4 regions of the Streptomyces sp. NPDC020597 genome follow, and region 2 is predicted to be linked to each of the others. Evidence: riboswitches for the same ligand, from Rfam matches in the RefSeq annotation. Region 2 holds a riboswitch; each other region holds the start of a gene.

Region 1 (7,722 bases), on a different contig from region 2:
TCAGCGTGCCCAGCCCCGCCGAGGACACCAGCAGCACCGGCGCCCGCAGCAGCCGAGCGGCGTCGGCCAGCGTCCCGCCCGCCTCGTCGAACCGCACGAGCAGCCCGCCCGCCCCCTCGACGAGCACCAGGTCGTGCGCCGCCGCCAGCTTCCGCGCCGCCTCCGCCACGTCGTTCGGGCGCACGGGCGTCAGACCCGCCCGCCGCGCCGCAGTCGCGGGCGCCAACGGCTCCGGGAAGCGGGCGACTTCGACCGCCGTGAGCGTCCCCGCCAGCCGCGCGACCTCTTCGGCGTCCCCCGGCTCGCCGGGCGCCACACCGGTCTGCGCCGCCTTCAGCACGGCCACCGACCGGCCCGCCGCCAGCGCCGCCGCGGCGACCGCCGCCGTCGTGACCGTCTTGCCGACCTCCGTGCCCGTCCCCGTGATCACCAGGATCGGCATGCTCACTCCTCCCGCGCCGCGGCGCACACCGCACGCGCGATCCGTGCCACGTCCTCGTCCGACGTGACGTACGGCGGCATCGTGTAGACGAGATCGCGGAACGGCCGCAGCCAGACGCCCTCGCGCACGGCCGCCGCGGTGGCCGCCCGCATGTCCACCTCGTGGTCCAGCTGGACGACCCCGACGGCGCCGAGAACCCGTACGTCCCGCACGCCCGGGAGCCCCGACGCCGGCGCGAGCCCCTCCCGCAGGCCCGACTCGATCCGCTTGACCTCCGCGAGCCAGTCCTGTCCGAGCAGCAGCTCGATCGACGCGCAGGCCACGGCCGCGGCGAGGGGGTTGCCCATGAACGTCGGACCGTGCGCCAGCACCGGCACCTCGCCCCGCGAGATCCCGTCGGCCACCCGCGCGGTGCACAGCGTCGCCGCCATCGTCAGATAACCGCCGGTCAACGCCTTGCCCACACACATCACATCCGGCGTGACCGAGGCGTGCCCCGCCGCGAACAGCGCGCCCGTACGGCCGAAACCGGTCGCGATCTCGTCGAACACCAGCAGCACGTCGTGCGCGTCGCACGCCTCGCGCAGCACCCGCAGATAGCCGGGGGAGTGGAACCGCATCCCCCCCGCGCCCTGCACCACCGGCTCCACGATGACCGCTGCCAGCTCGTCGGCGTGCCGTTCGACGGCCGCGCGCAGCCCTTCGGCGTACGCCTCGTCGTACTCCGCCGGGGGAGCGTCCACGAAGACCTGCCGGGGCAGCACCCCGGTCCACAGGTCGTGCATCCCGCCATCGGGGTCGCACACGGACATGGGCTGCCAGGTGTCGCCGTGATAGCCGCCGCGCCAGGTCAGCAGGCGCCGCTTGGCCGGACGGCCCAGCGAACGCCAGTACTGCAGGCACATCTTCACGGCGACCTCGACCGACACCGAACCGGAGTCGGCGAGGAAGACGTGCTCGAGGCCTTCGGGCGACATGTCGACGAGCAGCTTGGCCAGCCGGACGGCGGGCTCGTGGGTGAGCCCGCCGAACATGACGTGACTCATCCGTCCCAGCTGCTCGCGCACGGCGTCGTTGAGCACCGGGTGGTTGTAGCCGTGGATCGCCGACCACCAGGACGACATGCCGTCGACCAGCTCGCCCGAGCCGTCCGCCATCCGCAGCCGGATCCCGCTCGCCGACTCCACGACGAGCGGTTCGGCCCGGCCGGGCATCGGACCGTAGGGGTGCCACACATGCCGCCGGTCGAGTTCCAGCAGCTCCGGCACGCCGAGCGGGGACGGCTCAGGCATTGGGCGCGAGGTCGGTGCCGGCGCCGCGGCGGCGCACGGCGACCAGGTCGGTGCGGGCCTCCCCGGCGGCCGCCGCGGCGGCGGGGGCGGTCGCCGCAGCGGGTACGGAGCCGCAGACGCCGCCCTCGTGCGACCCGCAACCCGCCAATTCCTCGGAGCCGCAGCCGCCGCCCGCGTGGGACCCGCAGCCGCCCCGCGCCGCCCGGTGGCCGGGCAGCGTGACCTGGTCCGCGCCCTCCACCTCGAAGCCGGCGTCCGCGATCATCTCCAGGTCGGCCTTGCCCGCCTGGCCCTCGGTCGTGAGGTAGTCGCCGAGGAAGATCGAGTTGGCCAGGTGCAGCGCGAGCGGCTGCATCGTGCGCAGATGGACCTCGCGCCCGCCCGCGATGCGGACCTCGACGTCCGGGCAGACGAACCGCACCATGGCCAGGATGCGCAGGCAGCGCTGCGGGGTGAGGTTCCACTCCTTGGCGAGCGGGGTGCCCTCGACCGGGATGAGGAAGTTGACCGGCACCGAGTCCGGGTCCAGCTCGCGCAGCGAGTAGACGACGTCCACCAGGTCCTCGTCCGTCTCGCCCATGCCGGCGATCAGACCCGAGCAGGCCGACAGGCCCGCCGCGTGCGCCTTGGTGACGGTGTCCACCCGGTCGGCGTAGGTGTGCGTGGTCGTGATCTCCCCGTACGTCGACTCCGACGTGTTGAGGTTGTGGTTGTAGGCGTCGGCGCCCGCCTCGCGCAGCCGCTCGGCCTGGCCGTCGGAGAGCAGACCCAGACAGGCGCACACCTCGACGCCCTCGTTCTGTTCCTTGATCGCCTTGATGGTGTCGGAGACCCGGTCGACGTCCCGGTCCGTCGGCCCGCGCCCGGACGCCACCAGACAGACCCGCTTGGCGCCCCCGGCGAGACCGGCCGCGGCGGCCTGCGAGGCCTCCTCGGGCTTGAGCCAGGTGTACTTCAGGATGCCGGCCGTCGAGCCCAGCCGCTGGGAGCAGTACGAACAGTCCTCGGGGCACAGGCCCGACTTGAGATTGACGAGGTAGTTGAGCTTCACCCGTCGCCCGAACCAGTGCCGGCGCACCTTCCCGGCCGCGGCCACCACGTCCATCACGTCGTCGTCGGAAGTGGCGAGGACGGCCAGAGCCTCCTCGCGGGTCGGCAGCTCGCGCCGAAGCCCCTTGTCCACCAGCGTGTTCAGCAGGTCCATGAGAGCCGATCCTGTCCTACGCACCCGCTCCGGGCCAAGGTAGGGATCACACAACACACCCGGTTCGACGTGTGGGTATTGCCACACCGTGGGCGGGCGGCCCTGCCGCTAGGGTCTGTCCGCTACCTACAAAGCCCCGGAGGACCCATGGCGTTCGGCTGGATCGACGAGCAGGCGGAGCTGCGCCGCCGGGCCGGACTCGTACGGACGCTGAGGCCGCGCCCGGCCGACTCTCCGCTGCTCGACCTCGCGAGCAACGACTACCTGGGTCTGGCCCGTCATCCCGAGGTCGTCGAGGGCGCCGCGGACGCCGCCCGCACCTGGGGCGGCGGCGCCACCGGCTCCCGCCTCGTCACCGGCACCACCGAGCTGCACGGCGAGCTGGAGCGGGAGCTGGCGGACTTCTGCGGCTTCGAGGCGGCGCTGGTCTTCTCCTCCGGCTACGCGGCCAACCTCGCCGCCGTCACCGCGCTGGCCCCGCACGGCTCGCTGATCGTCTCCGACGCGGGCAACCACGCCTCGCTCATCGACGGCTGCCGGCTGGCCTGGGGCGCCGTCCAGGTCGTCGCGCACGCCGACCCGGAGGCCGTGCGCAAGGCGCTCGACGCCCACGACGGACCGGCCGTGGCCGTCTCCGACGCGGTCTTCTCGGTCGACGGCGACGCGGCCCCGCTGGCCGGTCTCGCCGCGGCCTGCCGGGAGCACGGCGCCGGACTCGTCGTCGACGACGCCCACGGACTGGGCGTGCTCGGGGACGGCGGCCGGGGGACCGCGCACGCGGCCGGTCTCGCCGGCGCCGGCGACGTCGTCGTGACGCTCACGCTGTCCAAGTCGCTCGGCAGCCAGGGGGGCGCGGTGCTGGGCCCCGCGCGGGTGATCGAGCACCTGGTGAACGCGGCCCGCACGTTCATCTTCGACACGGGCCTGGCCCCGGCGGCGGCGGGCGCCGCGCTGGCGGCCCTGCGGCTGCTGCGCCGGGAGCCGGAACGCGCGGCACGCGCGCGTGCGGTGGCGGCCGAACTGCACGCCCGGCTGACGGCCGCGGGCCTGGAAGCGGTGCGTCCCGACGCCGCGGTCGTCTCGGTGCGTGCTCCGTCCCCGGAGGAGGCTCTGCAGTGGGCGGCGGACTGCCGCACGGCAGGCCTGGCCGTGGGCTGCTTCCGACCCCCTTCCGTGCCCGACGGGATCTCACGCCTGAGGCTCACCGCCCGTGCGGACCTCTCCGGGGCCGAGGTGGAACGGGCGGTGCGGGTGATCGGCGGGACGCGGCCGTGAGTCGGCGGGACAGGGCCGTGGGCCGCCGGTGACGGAGGGCGCCTTGCGGCGTCGTCAGCTGCGGCTCGGTCGGCGGAGCGCGGCGGTGAAGCCCGTCCAGCTCTCGGGGGAGAAGAGCAGGGCGGGGCCGGCCGGGTTCTTGGAGTCGCGCACGGCGAGCAGACCGGCCCAGGGGCCGCGGTCGGGCCGGGCGGTCTCGACGCAGTTGTTGGCTCCGGTGCTGTAGCTGCTGCGCAGCCACCGCATCGGCGGGAGAGGGTCGGGACCGGTACGGGAAGGTACGTTCCGCGGTACTGCGGACATGGTGCCTCCTTATGCGCCGCCGGCGAGAGCGGCGAGGTGATCCGATGATTCCCCGGGCGAAAGGGCTTGCGCCCTAAGGGCGTTGAAGGCCTGGGCATAGGCCTGGAGGTCTTCTTTCCGTTCGAGATAGAGGCTACTCGTCAAGTGGTCGAGAACAACCACATCCAGATCAGAAGTGCGCGAAAATGAAAAGATAACGAAAGGGCCGGTTACCCCGATATGCGCACCCGCCCTGAACGGCAGCACTTGAAGACTCACGTGCGGCATTCGGGAGGCCTCCGCAAGCCGTCGCAGCTGGTGCGCCATCACCTCGGGACCGCCCACCTCGCGGCGCAGCACCGACTCGTCGAGCACCGCGCTCAGCTCCAGCGGCGGCTGGGCGCGCAGCACGTCCTGGCGGGCCAGCCGCACCTCCACCAGGGCGTCCAGCTGCTCCTCGTCGAGGCCCTCGACGGCCGCCAGGGTCACCGCGCGTGCGTACTCGGGCGTCTGCAGCAGACCCGGCACCACGGTCGTCTCCAGCGTGCGCATCGCGCTGGCCTGGGACTCCAGGCTGATGAAGTCCCGGTAGGCGGGCGGCAGCACCCCGCGGTAGGCGTGCCACCAGTGGTCCCGGCCGCCGCCACCGCCGGCGCCGGAGTCGGCGCCCGCCAACGCCAGCATCAGCTCCCGCAGTTGCGGATCGGCCACCCCGTAGACGTCGAGGAGTAACCGCACATCGGCCGGTTTCGATCCACTGGTGCCGGTCTCGATACGGCTCACCTTGGACTGGTGCCAGCCCGCGAGCCGGGCCGCCTCACCGCTGGTGAGGCCCGCCTGGGCGCGTAAAGTGCGCAGTTCCGCGCCCAGCTTGCGGCGGCGCACCGCCGGTCCGTGCTGCACGGGCTTCTCCTTACTCCTGACAGGCCGAGCAAATACGCTCTGTCGTCGCAGAGTTCACCGCATCGAGCGACAGATATATGCACATCTTGGTGGATCGCCACCCGTGACCGGCGTCGTGATGGCAGTCTGGCGAAGAAGCACCAGTCCGGGACCGTACTCGAACGATCCGCGCCGTATCGGGCTCCGGTCCCGTGGGAAAGGTACGACGTCGCCATGGCAGATCACCTGGAAGCAACCGTCACTCTGCCGAGCGATCCCGCCTCGGTCTCCACGGCCCGCGCGTTCGTGGTCGGCGCCCTCGGCGAGTGGGGCCTGCCGGCGGACGCCGAGGCGGCCGACACCGTCCGCCTGATCGTCTCGGAACTCGCCACCAACGCCGTGCAGCACACCTTCGGTCAGTCACCCACCTTCACGGTGGACCTCGTGCTCGACCGCGACGAACGTCTGAGCATCGGCGTGACCGACAGCCACCCGCGCTTTCCGCAACGACTGCCGGCCGCCGTCCAGCAGGACAACGGCCGAGGCATGGTGATCATTCGCTGGCTGACCGCGGAGGCCGGCGGCAGACTCAGGGTGCGGCCCACCCGGGAGGGCGGCAAGACGGTCATCGTCGAGCTCCCGTGGGCCGTCCCGGCGGCGGAGCCTGCTGCCGGAGTCCTGGCGGTCCCGGCGGTCCCCGCGGAAGGCGAGCTCCCGGGGCGGTGAGGGCGTGTCAGGACGCCGTACACGGCCCCGGGAGGTCCGGATGGGCCCGGCGGCTCGGCCGGACCCGGCAGATCGGCGCCAGGTCCCGTCGGACCCGGCGGATCGGCGCCCCGGGCCTAGCGGACCCGGCCGTACCAGACGCTCTTGGTCCAGATCTTCTGCAGCTTCACCACGTCCCCGGTCTTCGGCGAGTGCCAGATCTTGCCCTTACCCGCGTAGATCCCGACGTGGTACACGTTCGACCCCGAGTGGAAGAACACCAGGTCGCCCGCCTTGCGGCTGGACGCCGAAATGTGCTTCGTCTTGTTGTACTGCTGGGCCGCCGTCCGCGGCAGACTCTTGCCCGCCTTCTTGAACGAGTACATCGTGAGCCCCGAGCAGTCGAACCTCTTCGGCCCGGTGGCCCCGTACTTGTACGGCGCACCCTTCTTGGAAGCCGCGACCTGCAGCGCCTTCGTCGCCGGTGTGGCGGCCGCGGCATCCGGAGCGAGCCCCGGGACCACGACCGTGCCGCCGACGGCGGCGATGGCGAACGCCGAGGCCGTACCGGCCCGGGCCATGAGCGACGGGACACGATTGAGCGCAGTCATGCGCAACCCTTCGTCAGCCGCCTGTGAAGGATGACCTGTCGGATTCGGGCTGGCGAAGTTGCCCGGCCGCGTCAGCGGCTTCACCCCAAGGGCTGCTCGGCCCGGTCATGGCGTGACCGTTCCGGCGACCCGTCGTGCTTGGGTCCTCCACTCCTGCCGATGCACTCCTGTCGACCGGTCATCCGGGAGGCGGCAGGACTCGGCGTCCACCCGGACCGCCCCGCCGCTTGTGGCGGGGGCTTGTCGTCAGTCAGGGATCTTGGCTCACGGATGTCCGAAAATCCCAACGGAACCGGGGATTTGTGGGGTTACTCACCACTCACCCGTTCGGGTGAACACCCTGACGGGTGATCAGGTGGCGCGCCGTCTCAGGGGCTCCCACCAGCGGCGACGTCTTCTGTTCCGCTCGAAGAGCGCCCTTTCGCGCAAGTTCTGGGCGTCCGGGGGAACAGTAGACGTTCTGCCGAACGGGGGTACGCCTTCTGGGCCGTTTCGACTCCGGCCCGGACGTCACGTCCGAGTCGGGAGTCGTCCTCGCCGAGGGCGCCCGTGCCGCCGGCCGCCGGAGCCGCGAGCCGTACCCGGTCAACTCCCGGAGGCCGGCGGCAGCGTGACGCGCGCCGTGCGGCGCTCCCCGTCCAGGACGCGCAGCGCCCGTGCGAGCGTCGGCGCGTGCAACTCGCTCTCCCCCCGCTGGTGCATCAGCGTCAGCGCGTCGCGCAGCGCGGCCGCCTTGCTCACCAGCGCCTGGGCGGCGCGCAGTCCGCGGTAGGTGTCCGTGTGGTGGGCGGGGTTGATGCGGCCGAGCAGGTCGACGACGTCGAGGTAGCCGTCGATCAGCTCGGCCTCCGCGCGGGTCAGCGCGGGCAGCGGCGGCAGTTCGGGCACCATCGCCGGCTCACCTCCCGTCCTGCGTCCCGGACGGCGCCTTGCGGCTCGGGATGATCCCGTCCACCAGGCCGTACTCCACCGCCTGCGGGGCGGTGAGGAACATGTCGCGCTCGATGTCCGCGGTCACCTGCTCCGGGG
Region 2 (7,722 bases):
CCGCATGACGGCCCCTCCGGTACGGATGCCCCCGCCGCCCTGGCCGGCGTACGGGGCGCCCGGGGTGTACGGGGCGTACGGGTACGGCCAGGGCCCGGCGTACGGCCCCCCGGGTCAGGCGTACGGCCCGGTGCAGGGATACGGCCAGGGCCCGGCATACGCGCACGGGCCGGCGTACGGCCAGAGCCCGGCGTACGGCGGCCGGCCGCACTCCTCCGGAACCGACCACAGGAACGGCCACACACCCTCATACGGGTACGGGTACGGGTACGGGACCGGGACCGGGACCGGACAAGAGCAAGGGCACGGATACGGGTATCCTCCGGGCCCGGGCCCCCGCCCCGCGGCAGACCCCCACCCGTAGAGTCGTCCCCCACCCGTAGGGCCGTCCCCCACCCGTAGGGCCGTGGAGCCGCGCGTCGATCAGGTCACGCCGACGCCTGCGTCAGGCGGGCGACCTCCGCTTCCGTGAGCTCCAGGTCCGCCACCCCGAGCAGCGCCGGGAGCTGCTCGACCGTGCGGGCCGAGGCGATGGGCGCGGCCACCGTCGGCTGCGCGGCGAGCCAGGCCAGGGCGACGGTGGCGACCTGGGTGTCGTGGGCGCGGGCGATCTGGTCCAGCGCGGTGAGGACGCTGCGGCCCCGCGTCGTGTCGAGGTGCTTGGCGGCGCCGCCGGCGCGGGCGCTCTCGACGGTCGTGCCGGGCCGGTACTTGCCGGTGAGGAAACCAGCGGCCAGCGCGAAGTACGGGACGGCGGCGAGGCCGAAACGGGCGGCGAGATCCTGGAGTTGCCCCTCGTAGGTGTCGCGGGAGACCAGGTTGTAGTGCGGCTGCAGTGCGACGTACCGGGCGAGGCCCTCGCGGTCGGAGAACTCCAGGGACTCCTGGAGGCGTTCGGGCGAGATGTTGGAGGCGGCGATGTGCCGCACCTTGCCCGCCTTCACCAGCTCGTCGAGGGCGCCGACGATCTCCTCCACGGGCACTTCGGGCTTGTCGAAGTGCGTGTAGTAGAGGTCGATGTGATCGGTGTCCAGGCGGCGGAGCGAGGCGTCGGCGGCGGCCTTGATGTTGTCGGCGGACAGACCGGGGAAGTCGGGGTGCTGGCTGACCTTGGTGGCGATCACGACGTCGTCCCGGTTGCCCCGGGCCTTCAGCCACCTGCCGACGATGGTCTCGGACTCACCGCCGCTGTTGCCGTCGACCCACGCCGAGTAGGAGTCGGCGGTGTCGACGAAGTTGCCGCCCGCGGCCGAGTAGGCGTCGAGGACGGCGAAGGAGGCCGCCTCGTCCGCGGTCCAGCCGAAGACGTTGCCGCCGAGGGCGAGCGGGAAGACCTCGAGGTCGGAGGAGCCGATGGTGCGCAGAGAAGTCATGCTTCGTCTCAACGGACGCGGCGGGCACGCCATTCCGCGCGGGGCACGAAGAACATGTGAACAAGCGGCAGCCCTGACGTCGGGGGTGGCCGTCAGGGCTGCCGTTGCTCGATGGTCCTGAAAGCTCCTCGAGAGACGACTCAGGCGTCCTCGAGGGAGGGCTCAGGGGTTGAGGCCCTTGCTGCGCAGCCAGGCCGCCGGGTCGATGCCGTCGGCGTTGCCGTTCGGGTGGACCTCGAGGTGCAGGTGCGCCCCGGTGACGTTCCCGGTGGCGCCCACGCGGCCGATCACGTCACCGGTGGCGACCTTCTGGCCGACGCTGACGTTGATCGACGACTGGTGGCAGAACCAGATCTCGGTGCCGTCGTCCAGGGTGAGGATGGTGCGGTAGCCGTAAGCGCCGGCCCATCCGGCCTCGGTGACGGTGCCGGAGTGGACGGCCTTGATGAGCGTGCCGGTGGGCGCGGCGAAGTCGAGTCCGGTGTGGTACCCGGAGGACCACAGGGAGCCGGCCTGACCGAACGTCGAGGTGATGGTGTACGAGGAGGTGGGCAGCGTGTACTGCTTGGCCAGCTCGGCCAGGCGCGCGGCCTCGACCTTGGCGGCGGCCTCCTCGGCGGCCTTCTTCTTCGCGGCGGCGGCCTTGGCCTCCGCCTCCTTCTCGGCCTTGACGACGGCGTCGGCCTTCGCCTTGGCGGCCGCGGCGGCTGCCTTGACCTCGACCTGGGTCTTCTGCGACTCGGCCTGGGCCATGATCCGGCTGCGCAGGGCCTCGCCGGCGTCGGCGACGCTCTGGGCGGTGCCGGCGTCAGCGTCGGTGTCGTTGTCGACGGCGGCCTCGGAGCCGAAGCTCGCCAGGGCGGACGCGGTTTCCGGGGCGGGCTCGTCCTCGGAGATCAGCGAGCCCACGCCGGGCAGGTCCGGCATGGAGATGGAGACCGGGGCCTTGCCGGTGTTGGCGCTGGCCATCCCGCCGGCGCTGACGGCGGCTATGACGCCGACGCCGAGGACGGTGGAGCTGCGGGCGAATCCGCCGCCGCGCTGCTTGGCGACGCGGTGCTTGCCGCGTACCGGGCGAATGGACTCCGCGGTGGGGTTCCACTCCTCCCAGGGGCCCTCGTCGGTGCGGTGGCCGCCGTAGCCGAAGGTCTCGGTGGAGGGTCGGGCCGGCGCGTACGGGGCCTCGGGGGCAGGCGGGTTGGACGCCACGCGGGCGCACTCCTTTCCTTCCGTCGCCTACCGGGTTAGCTGACGGGTTCGGAGTCGGAAGGTCTCCTACGCGCGTATACCGGCCGTGGACTCTGCGAGTTCACGGAGGCTTCCGCGTGATTCACCCCAAGGTGGTGGTTCCCCGGTTCCCTTACGGGATTCGGCGCGTGCGCGCGCGGAGCCGGCTCTGGTGCCGGCTGGGACGGCCGCGCTGCGTTATCGAACGTTAATAGACCCGGGGGTGCGTTTCCAAGCTCTTCTGCTTGATCAATAACATTTCTGGCCTGGACTTTCGGGCCAGCAGCGGTGAAAAACGGGCGAGTTGCCCCTCGTCCGCCGCGCATCACCCGTCACACGCGTAGCGACGGCGCCCCGGCCCCGGCGCACAGGGCGGCCGGGCGGTCACGAAGGGTCACGATGCGCCCCCGGAGTGGCGCTGGGTGGCACTGGGCGGCGCGGAGTGGTCCGGGGCAAAAGCACCGAGGGCCGGAACCCTTTCAGATTCCGGCCCTCGGCCTTCAGTAGCGGGGACAGGATTTGAACCTGCGACCTCTGGGTTATGAGCCCAGCGAGCTACCGAGCTGCTCCACCCCGCGTCGTTGTGTCTCAAGTGTACGTCATCCGGCGGACGCCGAGCACCAGGGTTTGTCGCGGCCCGGCCCCGGCCTCACAGCAGGTGCCGGTTCGGGGCCTTCGCCCGCTCCTCGTGCTCCGGCAGCACGAGGACGTCGACGCCCGCGGCCGCCAGCAGGCCGGTCCCGTCCGCCGCCGCCACGAAGGTGTCCGGCTCGCGCCACGCCGTGACGACCCGGCGCACACCGGCGTCCAGGATGAGGCGGGCGCACGGGGCGGGACGGGAGGAGCGGCGGGCGCACGGCTCCAGGCTCGTGTAGACGGTGGCGGCGGCCAGCCCGGGGTCGGCCGGGTCGAGTTTGGCGAGCGCCGCCTCCTCGGCGTGCACGACCGGGTCGCCGGCCTCGCGGGAGTGCCCGCGGGCGAGCTCCGTGCCGTCCGCGGCGACGATCACCGCCCCGACGCTGAACGCGGTGTCCGAGGGCGGGCACTGGGCGGCCAGCTCGCAGGCGAGGGCCAGCCAGTGGCGGTCGGCCGCGGCGGCGAGCGGTCCGGCGCCGGGGGCGGTGGGCTCGTAGCGGTGCAGGACGACGTCCTCGATGCGCCGCGTCTCCACCAGCCGCAGCCGTCCGCCCTGGTAGCCGCCCGGCCCGAAGAGGCGGGGCGCGTCCGGGTCGCCCACGAACAGCGGGGCGAGGACGAGCTGGAGTTCGTCGGCGAGCCCCTGCTGGAGCAGCTGGGTGTGGACGGTTCCGCCGCCCTCGACCATGAGGCGCCGGACGCCGAGCTCGTCGTGGAGGTGCGTGAGGAGGCGGCGCCAGTCCAGCTCGGGGCCGAGCGGGACGACGTGTGCGGCGATGCCGAGCGCGCGGGCCCGTTCGGCGCCCTTCTCGGTCGTGTACACGGCCTTCTCGCCGCCCGTGTGCCAGAAGTTCGCCGCCGGGTCGAGGTCGCCGGAGCCGCTGACGGTGACCTTGAGCGGATAGGCGGGCCGGCCGGCGGCGACCCGGACGGCGCGCCGCTCGGGGGAGTTCACCAGGAGCCGGGGGTTGTCGGCGCGGATGGTGCCGGCGCCGATGAGGATGGCGTCCACGGAGGCCCGTACCGCGTCGACGCGGTCGAAGTCGGCGGGGCTGGAGAGCAGCAGGCGTTCGGGCGTGGTGTCGTCCAGGTAGCCGTCGAGGGAGACGGCGGCGGACAGCAGGACGTACGGGTACGGCATCGGCGTGCTCCCGGGCTCGGTCCGACGGCGGTCTTGCGTGGACGTCTTGGTTCAAGTTTGAAACAACCTACACTGGGTGCATGACGACTCGCTGGCTCACCCCCGAGGAGCAGCGCGCCTGGCGCGCCTACGTTGCCGGCTACCTCCTGCTGGAGGACGCGATCGACCGGCAGCTCCAGCAGGAGGCCGGCATGCCCCACCTGTACTACTCCATCCTCGCCAACCTCTCGGAGATCCCGGAGCGCCGACTGCGGATGACCGAGCTCGCGGAGCAGCTGAAGATCACCCGTAGCAGGCTGACCTATGCGGTGTCCCGGCTGGAGAAGGACGGGCTGGTGCGGCGCGAGGAGTGCCGCTGGGACAAGCGCGGCACCGTCGCGGTCCTGACGGACGAGGGCATGGCGATCCTGCAGAACCTCGCACCCGGCCATGTCGAGACGGTCCGCGCCGGCCTGTTCGACCGGCTCACCCCCGAGCAGGTGGGACAGCTCGAGGGGATCTTCACGCAGGTCGTCCGGGGTTTCCAGGAGGACGCGGGCGGCGAGGCCGGACCCGAGGAGCTCCCGTGGCGGCGGCGTTCGTCGCCCTGCTCCGGAACGCCGGGGACCCCGGGGGCCTCCGGGGTCTCGTGAGCCACACCACAAACCCGTTGCTTCAAATTTAAAGCATGGGGTAGGGTCTCGTTTCGTCGGTGTTGCTTCAAATCTGAAGCAACACCCGGCCCAGTGTCACCCTGTCAACGCCCTCCGGACCCGGGAGCCCCTCATGCCCGACACCCCCGCCGCCACCCAGCGCGCCCGCGTCCGGGTTCCGCTCCGCTTCCACGACGGCTACTCCGTGGACGCCGAACTGGTCACCTTCCACGGCCTCGTCGACGGCCAGGAGCACGTCGCCATCGTCCTCGGCGAGCCGGCCGCGGGCTCGGTCCCGCTGGTCCGGCTGCACTCCGAGTGCCTGACCGGCGACGCGTTCGGCTCCGCCCGCTGCGACTGCGGCCCCCAGCTGCGCGAGGCGGTCGAGCGGATAGCGGCGACGGGCGGTGTCCTGCTCTACCTCCGCCAGGAGGGCCGCGGCATCGGCCTCTACAACAAGCTCGACGCGTACGCCCTCCAGGACCAGGGCCTCGACACCTACGAGGCGAACGCCGCGCTCGGCCTGCCCGAGGACGACCGGGACTACACGGCGGCCGCCCAGATGCTGCGCGCCCTCGGCATCACGTCCCTGGATCTGCTGTCCAACAACCCCGACAAGGCAGAGCAGTTGCGGGGTCTGGGCATCGACGTCCAGGACCGTGTGCCGACCGGCGTCTTCACCACCCCGCACAACGTCCGCTACCTGCGAGCGAAGGTCCTGCAGACCCAGCACACGCTGCCGCTGGCCTCCCTCACCGGCCTCAGCGCGGTCTGACGCCTCCGGCGTCCGGCGCGGGCAGGCGCATGCCCCGGGACTCGGCGACGCGCAGGGCGTCCCTCAGGCACTCGGCGAGCCGAAGTCCCGCGTAACGCACCTCGGTGTACGGCGACGCGGGATCGTCCAGCAGCGGGCGGGCGAGTCCGAGCACGTCGACGGCCAGGGCGAGCTGCTGGGCCTCCAGCTCGTCGGCGAGACGAGAGAGACGGCTGCCCTGGTCGTCGGTCACCAGGTAGCAGGGTTTCCCTTCGGGGGACGGCCAGGGCAGGAGCCGGGGGGACGAGGAGAAGGCCGGCTTCGTCACGCGGCCACCTCCCGCGCGCCGATGAGGTGCCCGTCCAGGTCGATCCCGAAGTCGGCGGCCAGGACGAGGGCAGGCCGACGACGCTGCCGGAGCGCGGCCTCCCGATCGTGCGCGGCGAGGAAGGGGCGCACGAGAACGGACTCCGCGCCGTCGAGTGAGCCGACGAGCCCGTACGGGGAACGGTGGAGGGGGAGGCGCGGCTCCACGGGTACGGGGTCGTGCCGTACGGCGGTGAAGTGCAGGCAGAGCCGGGGCCGTTGACGGTGGGTGCGACGCCGTTTCCCGGTGCCGGGCGCGAGGAGAAGACGCACCCACTCGAGGGTGCGACGGATAAGGTCGTGCATGTCGACGCTCCTACTTAAGCGTTGGCCACGCCCCGGGAGGTCTGCTCACCTCGCCGGGGTCTTTCCATCCTGGAAGCTACACCGCTCTGCATCCCTCTACATACAAGTACAGAGGGATCCACACGATCGTGCACATCACTGCCGCTCTACGTTGGACAAATGAGCGATACAGAAGAGTCGGACGCCACCCTGGACCCGATGAGCGCGCGGCCTCTCTACGTACAGCTGGCCGACGTCATCGCCAAGAAGATCGCCACCGGCGAGCTGGCTCCGGACAGGCCGATCCCCTCGGAGAACCACCTCGCCGAGGAGTACGGCGTGGCGCGACTCACCGCACGGCGGTCCGCACAGGAACTCCGGGAGCGCGGGCTGATCGTCACCGTGCGCGGCAAGGGGTCCTTCGTCGTCGAGCAGCCGTCCGGCGACGCACCACGGGAGAGCGACCCGGACGCCTGACGACCGAGGCGGCTGCCGGGTCTGGCCGGCACACGCGGTCGGCCGTCACTGAAGTGCGGCCCGGAGAAGACGGGCCGTCCGGTCTGCCTGGTCGGCCGTCACCCACTGCGCCTCGGGCCGCCGGAGCAGCTCGAAGACGCCTGGCCCCCGGTGCTCCGGCCGCAGGTCGGCCATGCGCGGCACGATGTGGAAGTGCACGTGCGCGAAGCCTTCGGCCTCGGCGAACTGGACGACGTAGGTCTTCGCGCAACCCGTCACCTCCCGAAGGGCCCGGGAGAGCTTGACCTGCCACGTCCCCAGGGTGGACGCCTCGGCGTCGGTGAGGTCGTGCACTGCGGCGACGTGGCGTCGGGGAAGCAGCACCAGCCAGCCGGGAACCGCCGTGTTGAAGGAGTGGGCCACCCGCCAGTGCTGGTCGTGCACGACGCACTCGCGTGGCGGAAGGTCGTCGAACTGCTCTTCCTTGCTGCAGGTGAAGCAGTCGGGAGTCGTCATGAACCGAGATCGTAGAACAGCGGCGCCCGGGCCGGCCTAAGCCGATCCGGGCGCCGCTCGGCAGGTCAGAGGGGATTGCCCCCTCCCCCGCACCGGTAGGCCCTGTGGGACTCGAACCCACAACCAATGGATTAAAAGTCCACTGCTCTGCCAATTGAGCTAAGGGCCCCGGTGATGTTGCCTCCCCGAGCATAGCGGGAGGCGGCCGTGTCTCCGATCGGGTATCGGGGACACGGCCGCGTCGCAGGACGGGGAGCGGTAGGGATCCGTCACGGGTTGGGCAGTTTGCCGGGCGTGCCCGCCCGTGCCGCCTCTCTGGCGAGGGTCTTCTCGTGC
Region 3 (7,722 bases), on a different contig from region 2:
AACAGCAGGCGGGCGGCGCGAAGGGCCTGGAGACGGCGTGGCTGCAGCAGTACGGCATCCCGCCGCAGCGCCTCGACGAGAACCTGCGTCTCCAGTTGGAGGCGCAGAAACTCGCCGCCCGGCTCGGCACGACCACCAGCCAGCCCGCGTTCTGGAGCGCCCTGTCCAAGGCGTCCAAGTCTCTCGGCGTCGACCTCAACCCGCGCTACGGCAGCTGGGACGCGCAGAAGGTCGCCCGCGTCGACGCGAAGACCCCGTGGGTGCGGGAGGTCACGGCGACCGGGACCAAGCAGACGACCTGACCCCGTGCGCACGGGGCGACGCGCGACCCGTGACCGGACGTGCGACGCCGTGAGCGCCCCGTCCGGCCGTCGGTCCGACCATGTGATCGTGTGACCGGAAGGCCTGCCCTGTGGACGAGTCCCCTGGCGGGCGGCGGGCGTGGGTTACGTTCGGGGTGTGAACGCAATCAGCTCCGCCGACGCCGACGCCGCAGTCACCGCCCCGGGCCGCGTCGTCCTGCTCACCACCAGCCACCGCGTCGCCCCCGGTCTGCTGTCCTGGCCGGCCTGGCAGATCCTGCGCGCGGCGGACCGGGTGCTGTGCGCGGACGGCGCGCACCCGCAGCTGCCCTATCTACGGGACGCGGGCATAGCGGTCGAGGAGAGCTCACCGACCGCCGAGGAGCTGGTCGCCGCCTGCGCGGGCGGCCGCACCGCGGTGGTGGTGGCTACCGGCGAGGGTGAACCGGCCCTCACGGACGGTCTGGCCCGGCTGGCGGGCTCCGGCCGGGTGTCGATGCCGGAGCTGGAACTCCTCCCCGCCTCCTACGACCTGCCGGGCGCCCGGCTCCTCGACCTCGTCCAGGTCATGGACCGCATCCGCGAGGAGTGCCCCTGGTCCTCGCAGCAGACCCACCAGGGCCTGGCGAAGTACGCGATGGAGGAGGCGTACGAGCTGGTCGAGGCGATCGAGGACGGCGACCGGGACGAACTCCGCGAGGAACTGGGCGACGTCCTGCTCCAGGTGGTGTTCCACGCCCGCATCGCCGAGGAGGACGAGGAGTCACCGTTCTCCGTCGACGACGTCGCGGGCACGATCGTCGCCAAACTCGTCCACCGCCACCCCCATGTCTTCGGCGACGCCACCGCCACCACGCCGGAAGAGGTCAAGGAGCACTGGCTGCGCACGAAGGCGGTCGAGAAGCGGCGGGCGTCGGTGACCGACGGCGTTCCGCTCCACCAGCCCGCGCTGGCTCTCGCAGCGAAGCTGATGGCGCGCACCCGGACGGCCGGGCTGGACGTGCCGCTGCCGGCCGCCGAGGGCATCGGCTACGAACTGCTCGCCCTCGCCGCCCGGGCCGAGTCGCAGGGCGTGGACCCGGAGGCGGCGCTGCGGGCGGCGGCCCGCGCCTACCGGGACGCGATCAGGGTCACCGAAGGCCTCCCCGACCGCCCGGCCCCGCCCTCGTCCCAGGGCGAGGGAGCGTGACCGTGCACCTCGGGAAGCCCGCTACCGTCGGGGAGTGACCGACCCGACCCATCCGGCCGACCCGGCCGACCCGACCCGCCCGACCGAACGGACCGACCCGGCCCGGTCGTCCCGCCGGTCCCCGGCCGACGCGCCGCCCGCGCCCGAGCTCTTCACCTGGGAGTTCGCCACCGACCCCTACCCCGCCTACGCCTGGCTGCGGGAGCACGCCCCGGTGCACCGGACCGCGTTGCCGAGCGGGGTCGAGGCCTGGCTGGTCACCCGGTACGCCGACGCCAGGCAGGCCCTCGCCGACCCGCGGCTGTCCAAGAACCCCGCACATCACGACGAGCCCGCCCACGCCCGGGGCAGGACCGGCATCCCCGGGGAGCGCAAGGCCGAGCTGATGACCCATCTGCTCAACATCGACCCGCCGGACCACACCCGGCTGCGGCGACTCGTGAGCAAGGCCTTCACCCCGCGCCGCGTCGCCGAGTTCGCGCCGCGCGTGCAGGAGCTGACGGACCGGCTGATCGACCGGTTCGCCGCCGAGGGCCGTGCCGACCTCATCCACGACTTCGCCTTCCCCCTGCCCATCTACGCGATCTGCGACCTGCTGGGCGTCCCCGAGGAGGACCAGGACGACTTCCGCGACTGGGCCGGGATGATGATCCGGCACGGCGGAGGTCCCAGAGGCGGCGTCGCCCGGTCGGTGAAGAAGATGCGCGGCTACCTGCTGGAGCTCATCCACCGCAAACGCGCCGGACTCCCCGACGAACCCGCGCCGGGCGAGGACCTCATCTCGGGTCTGATCCGCGCCTTTGACCACGGCGAGCACCTCACGGAGAACGAGGCCGCCGCGATGGCCTTCATCCTGCTGTTCGCCGGCTTCGAGACGACGGTGAACCTCATCGGGAACGGCATGTACGCCCTCCTGACCCATCCCGCACAGCGCGAGGCCCTGCAGCGGTCCCTCACCGAGGACGGCGGCGACCGGGCCCTGCTCGCCACCGGCGTCGAGGAACTGCTCCGCTACGACGGCCCCGTCGAACTCGCCACCTGGCGGTTCGCGACCGAGCCCGTCGCCATCGGAGGCCAGGACATCGCACCCGGCGATCCCGTCCTGGTCGTGCTGGCCGCCGCCGACCGCGACCCGGCCCGCTTCACCGACCCCGACACCCTCGACCTCTCCCGCCGTGACAACCAGCACCTCGGCTACGGACACGGCATCCACTACTGTCTGGGTGCCCCGCTGGCCCGGCTGGAGGGCCAGACCGCGCTCGCCACCCTGCTCACCCGGCTTCCAGACCTCCGACTGGCGGTGGAACCGGCGGAGTTGAGGTGGCGCGGCGGCCTCATCATGCGCGGCCTGCGCACGCTGCCGGTCGAGTTCGCCCCGGTGTCCGCCGCCGGCTCCGGCGCCTGACGGTCGTGTCACGAACAGTGCGGACCTGACGGAACGTCAGCCGGATTGTGACCATGAGGCGGAGCAAAGGTGACCGATCCTCAAGTCTGTGATCTTCACGTGATCTGCGCGGCATTAACTTGTGACAAGTGATCGTCTGCCGATACGTTCACTCGTCAGCGCGACGCGTCAGATCACTCGCCCGCGCCGGCACTGCTGTCCAGAGAAAGGCCCTCGCATGCTCTCCGGGAACGGTCGTCACCGTCGCCCCCGCCAGGCCCCCGCGCTGCTCGTCGCGGCCGGGGTGACCGGCTCCGCCATCGCCATCCCGCTGCTCGCCGCCTCCGGCGCGAGCGCCGCGGACGGCACGGTGTGGGACAAGGTGGCGCAGTGCGAAACCGGGGGCTCGTGGAGTGCCGATGACGGCGGTGACGGCGAGTCCGGCGGCCTGAGCCTGACCCTGCAGGACTGGAAGGCCTACGGCGGGCTCGACTATGCGGCGAGCCCCGATCTGGCCAGCCGCAACCAGCAGATCGCCGTGGCGCAGAAGGTGCTCGCGGCCAAAGGCGTCGGCGCGTGGGGCACCTGCGGGCTGACCTCCGGGCTCACCAAGGAGAACGGCGCGCTGGCCGTGGACACCGGCGTGGCGGGCGATTCGTCTGGTTCATCCGGATCGTCGGGTCTGTCGGACCTGTCGAGAGGCTTGTCGGGTTCCTCGGGGTCGTCGAGCTCCTCCGATTCGGGCAAGGGCTCGACCGACTCCAGCGGTTCGACCGATTCATCTGACTCGTCCGCATCGCCCGACCCGTCCGGCAATTCCTCGAGTTCGCCCTCGGCGTCGCCTTCGTCGCCTTCGTCCTCTTCTGCCGCCGTGGGCGACTCCGACGGCACCGGTCGTCAGGGCGACCCGCAGGCGGCCGACGGCTCGACCGCGGGTACTTCGAAAGCGGATGACTCGGACAAGTCGGTCCAGGATGTGGGTTCCTGGAATCTCGTCGACACCGGTTCCCTCGGCTCCGGCCGCCATCGAGGCACCACGGCCGACGAGGCGGCGGTGGAGGGCGCCGACGTCGGGGCCGGCGGTGCGTCCACCGCCTCGACGGGCCGGCATGCCGCGGCCGGCTATGTCGTCCAGGAGGGCGACTCTCTCGCCTCCATCGCCGACTCCCTTGGCCTCCACGGCGGATGGCGCGCCCTCTACGCCGAGAACAAGGACGTCATCGGCCCCGATCCGAGCGACATCGCCCCCGGTCAGACCCTCGACACAGGGGTCCAATAGGGCGCAAAGCCCAAGAAAAACAGCGGGAGTTCACGTCACGCTTCGCGTCGAATGTCCGATTTGGCGAAAGTGTGGGATGAGTCTCAGAAGCCCTGATCGTCTTTGAAATTCCGCGGATCGCGTGTCTACGGTCGTGACCGCTCGGCAACCCGAGCCCCGGCCGTCGCAACGCCGAATCCTGCCAGCGGCAGCCCGGGAACAGTCGTCGCGTCAAGCGCCGTAGGCAGGAGCGGGGGACCCAAGGTAAGTGCCGCACCGGGAAGTCACCGGAGCGGCTTGGGGTGAAGTCACCCCTCCACGGAGCGAGGTCTCCGACGGAGGAGTGGCCGGGCAACTCACTTGGCCCGAACCCGACAGCTCACCTCGCAGGCGTCGGTGAGGGGATCCACCATGCTGTTTTCCGGTAAGGGCAAGCACCGTCGTCCGTCCAAGGCCACCCGCGTCGCCGCTCTCGCCGGTGTCACCGGCGTCGCCATCGCCGCCCCGCTGATGGCGGCCGGCAACGCCTCCGCCGCCACCGCCTCCGAGTGGGACGCGGTCGCCCAGTGCGAGTCCGGCGGCGACTGGTCCATCAACACCGGCAACGGCTACTACGGCGGCCTGCAGTTCTCGTCCTCCACCTGGGCCGCGTACGGCGGCACGCAGTACGCCTCGCAGGCCAACCAGGCCTCCAAGGCCCAGCAGATAGCCATCGGCGAGAAGGTCCTCGCGGGTCAGGGCAAGGGCGCCTGGCCGGTCTGCGGCAAGGGCCTGTCCGGCGCCTCCTACGACGGGGGCGGCGCCGCCTCCTCGAACTCGGGCTCCTCGAGCTCCTCGGACAGCGGCAGCAGCTCCCGCTCGACCGAGCAGAAGAGCAGCTCCCGCTCCACCGACCGTCCGGCGGCCGCCAAGAAGTCCAAGACGGTCACCACGCCGACCGGCAAGAAGGTCAAGAAGGGCGACGGCGAGTACAAGGTCGTCAAGGGCGACACCCTCAGCTCCATCGCCGAGAAGCACAAGGTCAAGGGCGGCTGGCAGAAGCTGTTCCAGCTGAACAAGGACATCGTCCAGGACGCCGACCTCATCTACCCGGGTCAGCAGCTGCACCTGAAGTGACAGCCGGCTGCCGACGCCGACGAGGCCGCTGAGCCCTCCCGGTGAAGGCCGGTCGCCTGAGGGCCTCGTGAAGGTCTCCTCGCCCCCACCCCCATGGGCCCCCCGTCCCGGTGCGTGTTCCCCCGTACGCACCGGGACGGGGTTTTTCTTGCGCCCCGCGGGCGGTCGTCGCCCGCCCGCCCCGTTCCGCGCGCTGTTTGCGCGGTCTTCCGGGCGGCTTTTCCCAGCCGCTTTGTTCCGGACAGGAACAATGTGTACGGTCGGACCGTCCACGGGACGGTCGGTCGGTGGCCGACGCTCCGGAGACGGTTAGGCTCTAGGCGCAAGGCCACGCGCCGCGCACTTTCAGCGTCACATCCCATGAAGGAGATGCTCGTGCCGTCCATCGACGTCGTCGTAGCCCGGGAAATCCTGGACTCCCGAGGCAACCCCACGGTCGAGGTCGAGGTCGGCCTCGACGACGGCAGCACGGGTCGTGCCGCCGTCCCGTCCGGCGCCTCCACGGGCGCCTTCGAGGCCATCGAGCTGCGCGACGGTGACCCGAACCGCTACCAGGGCAAGGGCGTCGAGAAGGCGGTCCTCGCCGTCATCGAGCAGATCGGCCCGGAGCTCGTCGGCTACGACGCCACCGAGCAGCGCCTGATCGACCAGGCCATGTTCGACCTGGACGCCACCGACAACAAGGGCTCCCTCGGCGCCAACGCGATCCTCGGCGTCTCGCTCGCCGTCGCCCACGCCGCCTCCGAGGCCAGCGACCTCCCGCTCTTCCGCTACCTGGGCGGCCCGAACGCGCACCTGCTGCCCGTTCCGATGATGAACATCCTGAACGGCGGCTCGCACGCCGACTCCAACGTGGACATCCAGGAGTTCATGATCGCCCCGATCGGCGCGGAGTCCTTCTCCGAGGCGCTGCGCTGGGGCGCCGAGGTCTACCACACCCTCAAGAAGGTGCTGAAGACCAAGGGCCTGTCCACCGGCCTCGGCGACGAGGGCGGCTTCGCCCCGAACCTCGAGTCCAACCGCGCCGCGCTCGACCTCATCATCGAGGCCATCCAGCAGGCCGGTTACGTCCCCGGCGAGCAGATCGCGCTCGCGCTCGACGTCGCCGCGTCCGAGTTCTACAAGGACGGCAAGTACGAGTTCGAGGGCAAGTCCCGCTCGGCCGCCGAGATGACCGAGTACTACGAGGAGCTCGTCTCCGCGTACCCGCTCGTCTCCATCGAGGACCCGCTGTACGAGGACGACTGGGCCGGCTGGAAGGTCATCACCGACAAGCTGGGCGACAAGGTCCAGATCGTCGGCGACGACCTCTTCGTGACCAACCCGGAGCGCCTGGCCCGCGGCATCGAGGAGGGCTCCGCCAACGCCCTGCTCGTCAAGGTCAACCAGATCGGCTCGCTGACCGAGACCCTGGACGCCGTCGAGATGGCCCAGCGCAACGGCTTCAAGTGCATGATGTCCCACCGCTCCGGCGAGACCGAGGACGTCACCATCGCCGACCTCGCCGTCGCGGTGAACTGCGGTCAGATCAAGACCGGCGCCCCGGCCCGCTCGGACCGCGTCGCCAAGTACAACCAGCTGCTGCGCATCGAGGAGATCCTCGACGACGCCGCGGTGTACGCCGGCCGCTCCGCCTTCCCGCGGTTCCGCTCCGCGAACCACTGAGCACGGCCCGAGGCTGACCCCACCCGGGGTAAGGCCTAGCCAGTCGCACGAACGTCCCCGTACTCGGTCCCGTACCGTGTGCGGGGACGTACGCACGTGGGAGACGGGAGGCGCAGCACATGGCCGTGAAGGACCGGGACCGTTTCTCCACCGCGACCAGGATCAAGCTGCTCGGCGAACAGACCGCGGCCCGCGTGTACCGGTCGCAGACCAAGCGCCAGGCCCGCCGCTCCCGCCTCACCGGCCGCGCGGCCCTGCTGGCCCTCGTCCTGTGCACGCTGATCGTGGCCCTGGCCTACCCGATGCGCCAGTACGTCTCCCAGCGCGCCGAGATCGCCGACCTGGAGCGCGAGAAGCAGCAGGCCGGCGAGCGCGTCGAGCAGCTGCGCGACCTCAAGGCGCGCTGGCAGGACGACGCGTACGCCGAGCAGCAGATCCGGCTGCGGCTGCACTACGTGCTGCCGGGGGAGACCGGATACATCGTCGTCGACCCGGACGCCGCCCGGCAGTCGCGCGCCGAACTCGGGGCGGCCGACCGCCCCTGGTACTCCAATGTCTGGGACGGGGTCGACAAGTCCGACGCCTCTGACCACTGACCGACCGACCGACTGACCGATGGAAAGACAGGCATGCAGACGCCCCCGCCGACCACTCCGCGCACCGAGCCCACCGACGCGGACGTCGAGGCCTTCAAGCAGCAGCTCGGACGCCCGCCGCGCGGCCTGCGCGCGATCGCGCACCGCTGCCCGTGCGGTCAGCCGGACGTCGTCGAGACGGCCCCCCGGCTGCCCGACGGCACCCCCTTCCC
Region 4 (7,722 bases), on a different contig from region 2:
GGAGCGGATCCGCACGGCACCGACGCGGACGGCGCCTGCGCGGACGCGCACGGCGGGCACCTGCACGCCGGCTACGACAGCGTGTCCTTCGCCTCCGAGGTCCCTCTCGACCCGCGCCGGCTGATGCGGTTCCTAGACAGCAGGCCGGAGGGTCTCTACCGGATCAAGGGGTACGTCGACTTCGGTCCCCACGACCCGGTCAACCGGTACGCCGTGCACGCGGTCGGGCCCTTCCTGCGCTTCTACCCGCACCCCTGGCCCAGTGCCGGCGCCCGCCTCACCCAGCTCGTGCTCATCGGCGCCGGCATCGACGCCGCAGCCCTGGGCAAGGAACTCGAGGGCTGTCGTAGCGACGCCCCACACGCCGACGAACACGGCATGTGGGGTGTCCTGCGCTTCGTCCAGAGTCCCGAGGAGGACCTCCTCGGGGAAGACCTTCCCGAAGACCTTCCCGAGGAAGACCTGACCGGGACGGCCGACGCCTGGGCGGACGGACCGGAAGGGTCCACCGTCTAGATCGGCCCCGCCACCACGCTCACCGTCTTCGCCAGCGACACACCCGAGCCGTCACGGCGCGGGTCGATCTCCGGCAGCTCGGCCGGCAGACCGTTCTTCTGGGCGGCCTTGGCAGGGACGGGGCCCGCCCAGGCCAGCGACAGGCAGTCCTCGCCCTTGAGGAACCGCTGGCAGCGCACACCGCCGGTGGCGCGGCCCTTGCGCGGATACTGGTCGAACGGGGTCAGCTTGGCGGTCGTCTGGACCGAGTCGTCCAGCGTCCCCCGGGAGCCGGCGATGGTGAACACCACGGCGTCCACCGCCGGGTCCACGGCCGTGAAGGAGATGACCTTCGCGCCCTCGGTGAGCTTGACGCCCGCCATGCCACCCGCCGGACGGCCCTGCGGGCGCACCTGGGAGGCCTGGTAGCGCAGCAGCTGGGCGTCGTCCGTGATGAAGACCAGGTCCTCCTCGCCGGTGCGCAGTTCGACGGCGCCGACGATCCGGTCCCCGTCCCTGAGGGTGATGACCTCCAGTTCGTCCTTGTTCGTCGGGTAGTCGGGCACGACCCGCTTGACGACGCCCTGTTCCGTGCCGATGGCCAGTCCGGGCGACGACTCGTCGAGCGTGGTCAGGCAGACCACCGTCTCGTCGCCCTCGAGGGACACGAACTCCGCCAGCGGGGCCCCGCCGGACAGGTTCGGCGCGGACGCCGTGTCCGGAAGCTGCGGCAGGTCGACGACGTTGATCCGCAGCAGACGGCCCGAGGACGTCACCGCGCCGATCTCCCCGCGCGCGGTGGCCGGCGCCGCCGAGACGATCACGTCGTGCTTGGTGCGCTTGCCGTCCCCGTCCCCGTCCTCGGCGTCGGCCGTGAAGGGATCGCCGTTCGCGGTGCGGGCCAGCAGTCCCGTGGAGGACAGCAGGACGCGGCAGGGGTCGTCCGCCACCTGGAGGGGCACCGCGGCGGCCGTGGCGCCCGACGACTCCAGCAGGACCGTACGCCGTTCGGTGCCGAACTTCTTGGCCACCGTGGCGAGTTCCGCGGAGACCAGCTTGCGCAGCTCCGCGTCCGAGTCCAGGATCCGGGTCAGCTCGGCGATCTCCCCGGTGAGCCTCTCCTTCTCCGCCTCCAGTTCGATGCGGTCGTACTTGGTGAGGCGGCGCAGCGGGGTGTCCAGGATGTACTGGGTCTGGATCTCCGACAGCCCGAAGCGCTCCATCAGGCGCTCCTTGGCCTGCGCGCTGTTCTCGCTGGAGCGGATCAGCCGGATGACCTCGTCGATGTCGACGAGGGCCGTCAGCAGACCCTCCACCAGGTGCAGCCGGTCACGGCGCTTGGTGCGGCGGAACTCGCTGCGGCGCCGCACGACGTCGAACCGGTGGTCGAGGTAGACCTCCAGCAGCTCCTTCAGGCCCAGCGTGAGCGGCTGGCCGTCCACCAGCGCCACGTTGTTGATGCCGAAGGACTCCTCCATCGGCGTCAGCTTGTAGAGCTGCTCCAGGACCGCCTCGGGCACGAAGCCGTTCTTGATCTCGATGACCAGGCGCAGACCGTGCGCCCGGTCCGTGAGGTCCTTGACGTCGGCGATGCCCTGGATCTTCTTCGAGCCGACCAGGTCCTTGATCTTGGCGATGACCTTCTCGGGGCCGACCGTGAAGGGCAGTTCGGTGACGACCAGGCCCTTGCGGCGGGCCGTGACCGTCTCCACCGCGACCGTGGCACGGATCTTGAACGTGCCGCGGCCGCTCTCGTAGGCGTCGCGGATGCCGGAGAGGCCGACGATCCGGCCGCCGGTCGGCAGATCGGGGCCCGGGACGAACTTCATCAGGGCGTCCAGGTCCGCGCCGGGGTAGCGGATCAGATGGCGGGCTGCCGCGACGACCTCGCCCAGATTGTGCGGCGGCATGTTCGTGGCCATGCCGACCGCGATCCCGGACGCGCCGTTGACCAGCAGGTTCGGGAAGGCGGCGGGCAGCGCCACCGGCTCCTGCTCCTGCCCGTCGTAGTTCGGCGCGAAGTCGACCGTGTCCTCGTCGATCGACTCCGTCATCAGGCTCGTCGCCGCGGCCTGGCGGCACTCCGTGTACCGCATGGCGGCCGGCGGGTCGTCGTTGCCCAGGGAGCCGAAGTTGCCGTGGCCGTCGACGAGCGGCAGGCGCATGGAGAAGGGCTGGGCCATGCGCACCAGGGCGTCGTAGATCGAGGAGTCGCCGTGCGGGTGCAGCTTGCCCATGACCTCGCCGACGACACGGGCGCACTTCACATAGCCGCGCTCCGGGCGCAGGCCCATCTCGTTCATCTGGTAGACGATGCGGCGGTGCACCGGCTTCAGGCCGTCACGGGCGTCCGGCAGGGCGCGGGAGTAGATGACCGAGTACGCGTACTCGAGGAAGGAGCCCTGCATCTCGTCGACGACGTCGATGTCGAGGATCCGCTCCTCGTACGAGTCGTCGGGCGGCGGGGTCTTCGTGCTGCGGCGGGCCATCGCTGCCGGCTCCTTGCTGGGGCGTGTGACGGGATCTGACGCGGACCATTGTGGACCGTGGCACTGACAGGGCGGGCGAGGACCCGGCGTCGGCCCTTGGGCCCCGCCCGCGAAGCCGCCTCGTCCACGGCTGCCCGCAGGCTACGCGATCTCGCTCTCGGCGTATGTCGTCCGGGAACTTCGCCTCCTGTCCGCACGCTTGCATACAGTGACAGGACCGGCAGGAAAACCGCGGTTTCGACGACCGCGTCCGCGATCGGAAGGGACGTACATGCCCATGGGTCACACGGCCACAGCCCAGGCAGGCTCCGGGGGCCTGACAGCGACCGAGCACCGCCTGGCCAACGGCCTGCGTGTGGTGCTCTCGGAGGACCACCTGACCCCCGTGGCGGCGGTGTGCCTCTGGTACGACGTCGGCTCACGCCATGAAGTCAAGGGCCGTACCGGCCTTGCTCACCTTTTCGAGCACCTCATGTTCCAGGGGTCGGGCCAGGTCAAGGGCAACGGTCACTTCGAGCTCGTCCAGGGTGCGGGCGGTTCGCTGAACGGCACCACCAGTTTCGAGCGCACCAACTACTTCGAGACCATGCCCGCCCACCAGCTGGAGCTCGCCCTCTGGCTGGAGGCGGACCGCATGGGATCCCTGCTCACCGCGCTCGACGACGAGTCGATGGAGAACCAGCGCGACGTCGTCAAGAACGAACGCCGCCAGCGCTACGACAACGTCCCCTACGGCACGGCCTTCGAGAAGCTGACGGCCCTCGCCTACCCCGACGGCCACCCCTACCACCACACGCCGATCGGCTCGATGGCCGACCTGGACGCGGCGACGCTGGAGGACGCGCGGGCGTTCTTCCGCACGTACTACGCGCCCAACAACGCGGTCCTGTCGGTGGTCGGCGACATCGACCCGGAGCAGACGCTCGCCTGGGTCGAGAAGTACTTCGGCTCCATCGCCGGGCACGACGGCAAGCCCGAGCCGCGTGACGGCTCCCTGCCCGACGTCATCGGCGAGCAGTTGCGGGAGGTCGTCGAGGAGGAGGTGCCGGCCCGCGCCCTGATGGCCGCCTACCGTCTGCCCGAGGACGGCACGCGCGCGTGCGACGCCGTCGACCTGGCGCTCACCGTCCTCGGCGGCGGCGAGTCCTCCCGTCTCTACAACCGGCTCGTGCGCCGCGACCGTACGGCGGTGGCGGCCGGCTTCGGCCTGCTGCGGCTCGCCGGGGCGCCCTCCCTGGGCTGGCTGGACGTGAAGACGTCCGGCGACGTCGAGGTGCCCGTCATCGAGGAGGCCATCGACGAGGAGCTCGCCCGGTTCGCCGAGGAGGGCCCCACCGCCGAGGAAATGGAGCGCGCCCAGGCCCAGTTGGAGCGCGAGTGGCTCGACCGGCTCGGCACGGTCGCCGGCCGCGCCGACGAACTGTGCCGGTTCGCCGTCCTGTTCGGCGACCCGCAGCTCGCCCTCACCGCGGTCGAGCGTGTGCTGGACGTGACGGCCGAGGAGGTGCGGGAGATCGCCGAGGCCCGCCTGCGTCCCGACAACCGCGCGGTGCTCGTCTACGAGCCCACCGCCGCCGAAGCCCCCGCCGACCAGGACGAGAACGAGGAGGCGGCCCGGTGACCGAGCTCGCCACGATGGACTTCCACCCCCAGCCCCAGGCGGGCGAGGCCAAGCCGTGGGCGTTCCCGGCGCCCGAGCGTGCCGCCCTGGCCAACGGCCTGACAGTGCTGCACTGCCACCGCCCCGGCCAGCAGGTCGTGGCCGTCGAGATCCTGCTCGACGCCCCGCTGGACGCCGAGCCGGCCGGTCTCGACGGCCTCGCCACGATCATGGCGCGCGCCTTCACCGAGGGGACCGACAAACACTCCGCCGAGGAGTTCGCCGCCGAACTGGAGCGCTGCGGCGCCACCCTGGACGCGCACGCCGACCACCCCGGCGTCCGCATCAGCCTCGAGGTCCCGGCCTCGCGCCTGACCAAGGGCCTCGGTCTGCTCGCGGACGCCCTCAGGGCGCCCGCGTTCGCCGACAGCGAGATCGAGCGCCTCGTGCGCAACCGCCTGGACGAGATCCCGCACGAGCTGGCCAACCCCTCCCGGCGCGCTGCCAAGGAGCTCTCGAAGGAGCTGTTCCCGGCCACCGCCCGCATGTCGCGTCCGCGCCAGGGCACGGCCGAGACGGTCGAGAAGATCGACTCCGCGGCCGTCCGCGGCTTCTACGACAAGCACGTCCGCCCGGCGACGGCCACCGCCGTGGTCGTCGGCGACCTCACCGGCGTGGACCTGGACGCACTCCTGGGCGACACCCTGGGCGCCTGGACGGGCTCCGCAGCCGAGCCCCGGCCCGTGCCGCCGGTCACCGCCGACGACGCCGGCCGGGTCGTCATCGTGGACCGCCCGGGGGCCGTCCAGACGCAGCTGCTGATCGGCCGGATCGGCGCCGACCGGCACGACCGCGTGTGGCCCGCCCAGGTGCTCGGCACCTACTGCCTCGGCGGCACCCTCACCTCCCGCCTGGACCGCGTCCTGCGTGAGGAGAAGGGCTACACCTACGGCGTCCGCGCCTTCGGGCAGGTCCTTCTGTCCGCCCCGGACGGCTCGGGCGCCGCGATGCTCGCCATCAGCGGCTCGGTCGACACCCCGAACACCGGCCCGGCGCTGGACGACCTGTGGAAGGTGCTGCGCACCCTCGCCGCCGAGGGGCTGACCGACGCCGAGCGCGACGTCGCCGTGCAGAACCTGGTGGGGGTGGCGCCGCTGAAGTACGAGACCGCGGCGGCCGTCGCCAGCACGCTGGCCGACCAGGTCGAACAGCACCTGCCCGACGACTACCAGGCGACGCTGTACCGGCAGCTCGCCGCAACCGGCACGGTGGAGGCCACCGCGGCGGCCGTGAACGCCTTCCCGGTGGACCGCCTGGTGACGGTCCTGGTGGGTGACGCGGCCCAGATCAAGGCGCCCGTCGAGGCCCTGGGCATCGGCGAGGTGAAGGTCGTGTCCGCCGAGTAGCCGAGGATCGCCGCGGCAACGGCACGCACCCGCAGAGGCCCTGGTCGACCGAGTGTCACCAGGGCTTCTGTTTGTCCGAATTGAGGCGGACGTTGCCTGTCTGCCCTGTGGGATGCGCTACAAAAACCGTGATCCGTTTGAGGATTGATCCCTTCGCCGCTTAGCTTCATCCGGGCTGTCCGTCAGGCACTGCGCCGCAAGCCGCGGCACCGGACAGTCATCGCCGAGTCCCCGTACGGCGCGAGCCAGGGGAGCCGGGGACCCACTTGTGAAGTCCCTGGGGTGAATCGGACGCCCGCGTGTACACGAGGGTGTCCGTAGGAGACCTTCCTGCTCCGAACCCGTCAGCTAACCCGGTAGGCGAGAGGGAAGGAAAGGACACCTCTGACTTCATGGCGTTCACCTGCGCCACCGGGAAGCACCGCCGGCCCAGCCGGATGCAGCGCTCCACCGCTCGCGCGGTCGGCGTGGCGGCGCTCACCGGCACCGGCGTGATGGCCTCCGTCGCCTCCGCCCCGGCCTTCGCGGCCGAGCCCACCCCCGAGCAGACCGGTCTGATCCCCGTCGTCACGGCGGGCGAGTCCGTGGCCGAGTCGGTCGCCGACCAGGTCGACGAGCAGGTCGCCGCACAGAAGAAGGCCGCCTTCGAGGAGGCCGCCCGCCAGGCCGCCGCGAAGAAGGCGGTGGAGGAGCGCGAGGCACGCGTGCGTGCCGCCCGTGAGGCCGAGCGCAAGCGGCTCAACGCCTTCGTGTCGCCGATCACCGGCTCCTACGTCTCCACCGGCTACCAGGCCAGCAGCTCGCTGTGGTCCTCCGGCAGCCACACCGGCGTCGACTTCCACGCCGCCAGCGGCACCACCGTGCACGCGGTCGGCCTCGGCACCGTGGTCGAGACGGGCTGGGGCGGCGCCTACGGCAACCAGATCGTCATCAAGATGAACGACGGGACGTACACGCAGTACGGTCACCTGTTGTCCATCGAGGTGTCGGTGGGCCAGACGGTCACCCCGGGCCAGCGCATCGGGCTGTCCGGCGCGACCGGCAACGTCACCGGAGCGCACCTGCACTTCGAGGCCCGCACGACCCCCGAGTACGGCTCGGACATCGACCCGGTCGCCTATCTCCGCAAGCACGGCGTCAACGTCTGACGACCGACGGCGACAGATCGTTCGGCCCCGGCCCCTCGGCCGGGGCTTTCGCCGTTTTCGGGGCCCCGCTGTCCAAAAAATATCCCTGGATTCCGGCTCCCCGTCGGAAATTCCCGCTCATTGCAATAGAGTCACGGAACACACGTCAACCGTCGACGTTTCACGGGGATTAAGGCGGAGGTCCGTCATGCGAATTCCGGCGCACTCGGTGTGCACGGCCATCCGGGACGACATCGTCGCGGGTGTCTACGAACGCGGCAGCCGCCTCACCGAGGAACTCCTCGCCCGTCGCTACGGCGTCTCGCGCGTCCCTGTCCGCGAGGCGCTGCGCACCCTGGAGGCCGAGGGCTTCGTCGTCACCCGGCGGCACGCGGGCGCGTGTGTGGCGGAGCCGACCGAGCAGGAGGCGGCGGACCTGCTGGAGATGCGGCTGCTGCTGGAGCCGCTCGGCGCCTCCCGGGCCGCCCAGCGGCGCACGGAGGCCCATCTGAAGGTGCTGCGCGGGCTCGTCCGGCTGGGCCAGGAGCGGGCCAGGAGGGGCAACAGCGAGGATCTGCGCTCCCTGGGGGGCTGGTTCCACGAGA

What was found. A riboswitch is a leader RNA that binds a small molecule or an ion and turns the genes downstream of it on or off. The one in region 2 is predicted to bind cyclic di-AMP.
Positions count from the first base shown of each region.
Region 1: another riboswitch for cyclic di-AMP. It lies ahead of ACH4ZA_RS14420 (C40 family peptidase); the one in region 2 lies ahead of ACH4ZA_RS10785 (M23 family metallopeptidase).
Region 3: another riboswitch for cyclic di-AMP. It lies ahead of ACH4ZA_RS08175 (transglycosylase family protein); the one in region 2 lies ahead of ACH4ZA_RS10785 (M23 family metallopeptidase).
Region 4: another riboswitch for cyclic di-AMP. It lies ahead of ACH4ZA_RS22110 (M23 family metallopeptidase); the one in region 2 lies ahead of ACH4ZA_RS10785 (M23 family metallopeptidase).

Region 1 covers NZ_JBIRUL010000007.1:38,821-46,542, forward strand. Annotated here, with positions in the region: gene bioD (dethiobiotin synthase) at 1-442, opposite strand, end outside; gene ACH4ZA_RS14390 (adenosylmethionine--8-amino-7-oxononanoate transaminase) at 445-1,734, opposite strand; gene bioB (biotin synthase BioB) at 1,727-2,938, opposite strand; gene ACH4ZA_RS14400 (8-amino-7-oxononanoate synthase) at 3,086-4,213, shown strand; gene ACH4ZA_RS14405 (DUF397 domain-containing protein) at 4,268-4,516, opposite strand; gene ACH4ZA_RS14410 (helix-turn-helix transcriptional regulator) at 4,526-5,398, opposite strand; gene ACH4ZA_RS14415 (ATP-binding protein) at 5,612-6,103, shown strand; gene ACH4ZA_RS14420 (C40 family peptidase) at 6,220-6,693, opposite strand; cyclic di-AMP (ydaO/yuaA leader) riboswitch at 6,697-6,908, opposite strand; gene ACH4ZA_RS14425 (hypothetical protein) at 7,279-7,584, opposite strand; gene ACH4ZA_RS14430 (ATP-dependent Clp protease proteolytic subunit) at 7,592-7,722, opposite strand, start outside.
Region 2 covers NZ_JBIRUL010000004.1:462,546-470,267, reverse strand. Annotated here, with positions in the region: gene ACH4ZA_RS10795 (PrsW family intramembrane metalloprotease) at 1-364, shown strand, start outside; gene ACH4ZA_RS10790 (aldo/keto reductase) at 429-1,373, opposite strand; gene ACH4ZA_RS10785 (M23 family metallopeptidase) at 1,536-2,582, opposite strand; cyclic di-AMP (ydaO/yuaA leader) riboswitch at 2,590-2,758, opposite strand; tRNA gene ACH4ZA_RS10780 (tRNA-Met) at 3,105-3,178, opposite strand; gene ACH4ZA_RS10775 (dihydrofolate reductase family protein) at 3,250-4,377, opposite strand; gene ACH4ZA_RS10770 (MarR family winged helix-turn-helix transcriptional regulator) at 4,458-5,009, shown strand; gene ribA (GTP cyclohydrolase II) at 5,143-5,784, shown strand; gene ACH4ZA_RS10760 (hypothetical protein) at 5,771-6,091, opposite strand; gene ACH4ZA_RS10755 (hypothetical protein) at 6,088-6,435, opposite strand; gene ACH4ZA_RS10750 (GntR family transcriptional regulator) at 6,595-6,891, shown strand; gene ACH4ZA_RS10745 (HIT family protein) at 6,937-7,386, opposite strand; tRNA gene ACH4ZA_RS10740 (tRNA-Lys) at 7,483-7,555, opposite strand; gene ACH4ZA_RS10735 (amino acid permease) at 7,656-7,722, opposite strand, start outside.
Region 3 covers NZ_JBIRUL010000003.1:452,305-460,026, forward strand. Annotated here, with positions in the region: gene ACH4ZA_RS08155 (SurA N-terminal domain-containing protein) at 1-302, shown strand, start outside; gene ACH4ZA_RS08160 (nucleoside triphosphate pyrophosphohydrolase) at 460-1,491, shown strand; gene ACH4ZA_RS08165 (cytochrome P450) at 1,526-2,896, shown strand; gene ACH4ZA_RS08170 (transglycosylase family protein) at 3,114-4,154, shown strand; cyclic di-AMP (ydaO/yuaA leader) riboswitch at 4,360-4,541, shown strand; gene ACH4ZA_RS08175 (transglycosylase family protein) at 4,545-5,249, shown strand; gene eno (phosphopyruvate hydratase) at 5,619-6,914, shown strand; gene ACH4ZA_RS08185 (septum formation initiator family protein) at 7,034-7,510, shown strand; gene ACH4ZA_RS08190 (DUF501 domain-containing protein) at 7,544-7,722, shown strand, end outside.
Region 4 covers NZ_JBIRUL010000012.1:113,066-120,787, forward strand. Annotated here, with positions in the region: gene ACH4ZA_RS22090 (CobW family GTP-binding protein) at 1-516, shown strand, start outside; gene ACH4ZA_RS22095 (DNA topoisomerase (ATP-hydrolyzing) subunit A) at 513-2,984, opposite strand; gene ACH4ZA_RS22100 (pitrilysin family protein) at 3,256-4,605, shown strand; gene ACH4ZA_RS22105 (pitrilysin family protein) at 4,602-5,990, shown strand; cyclic di-AMP (ydaO/yuaA leader) riboswitch at 6,202-6,368, shown strand; gene ACH4ZA_RS22110 (M23 family metallopeptidase) at 6,383-7,138, shown strand; gene ACH4ZA_RS22115 (GntR family transcriptional regulator) at 7,326-7,722, shown strand, end outside.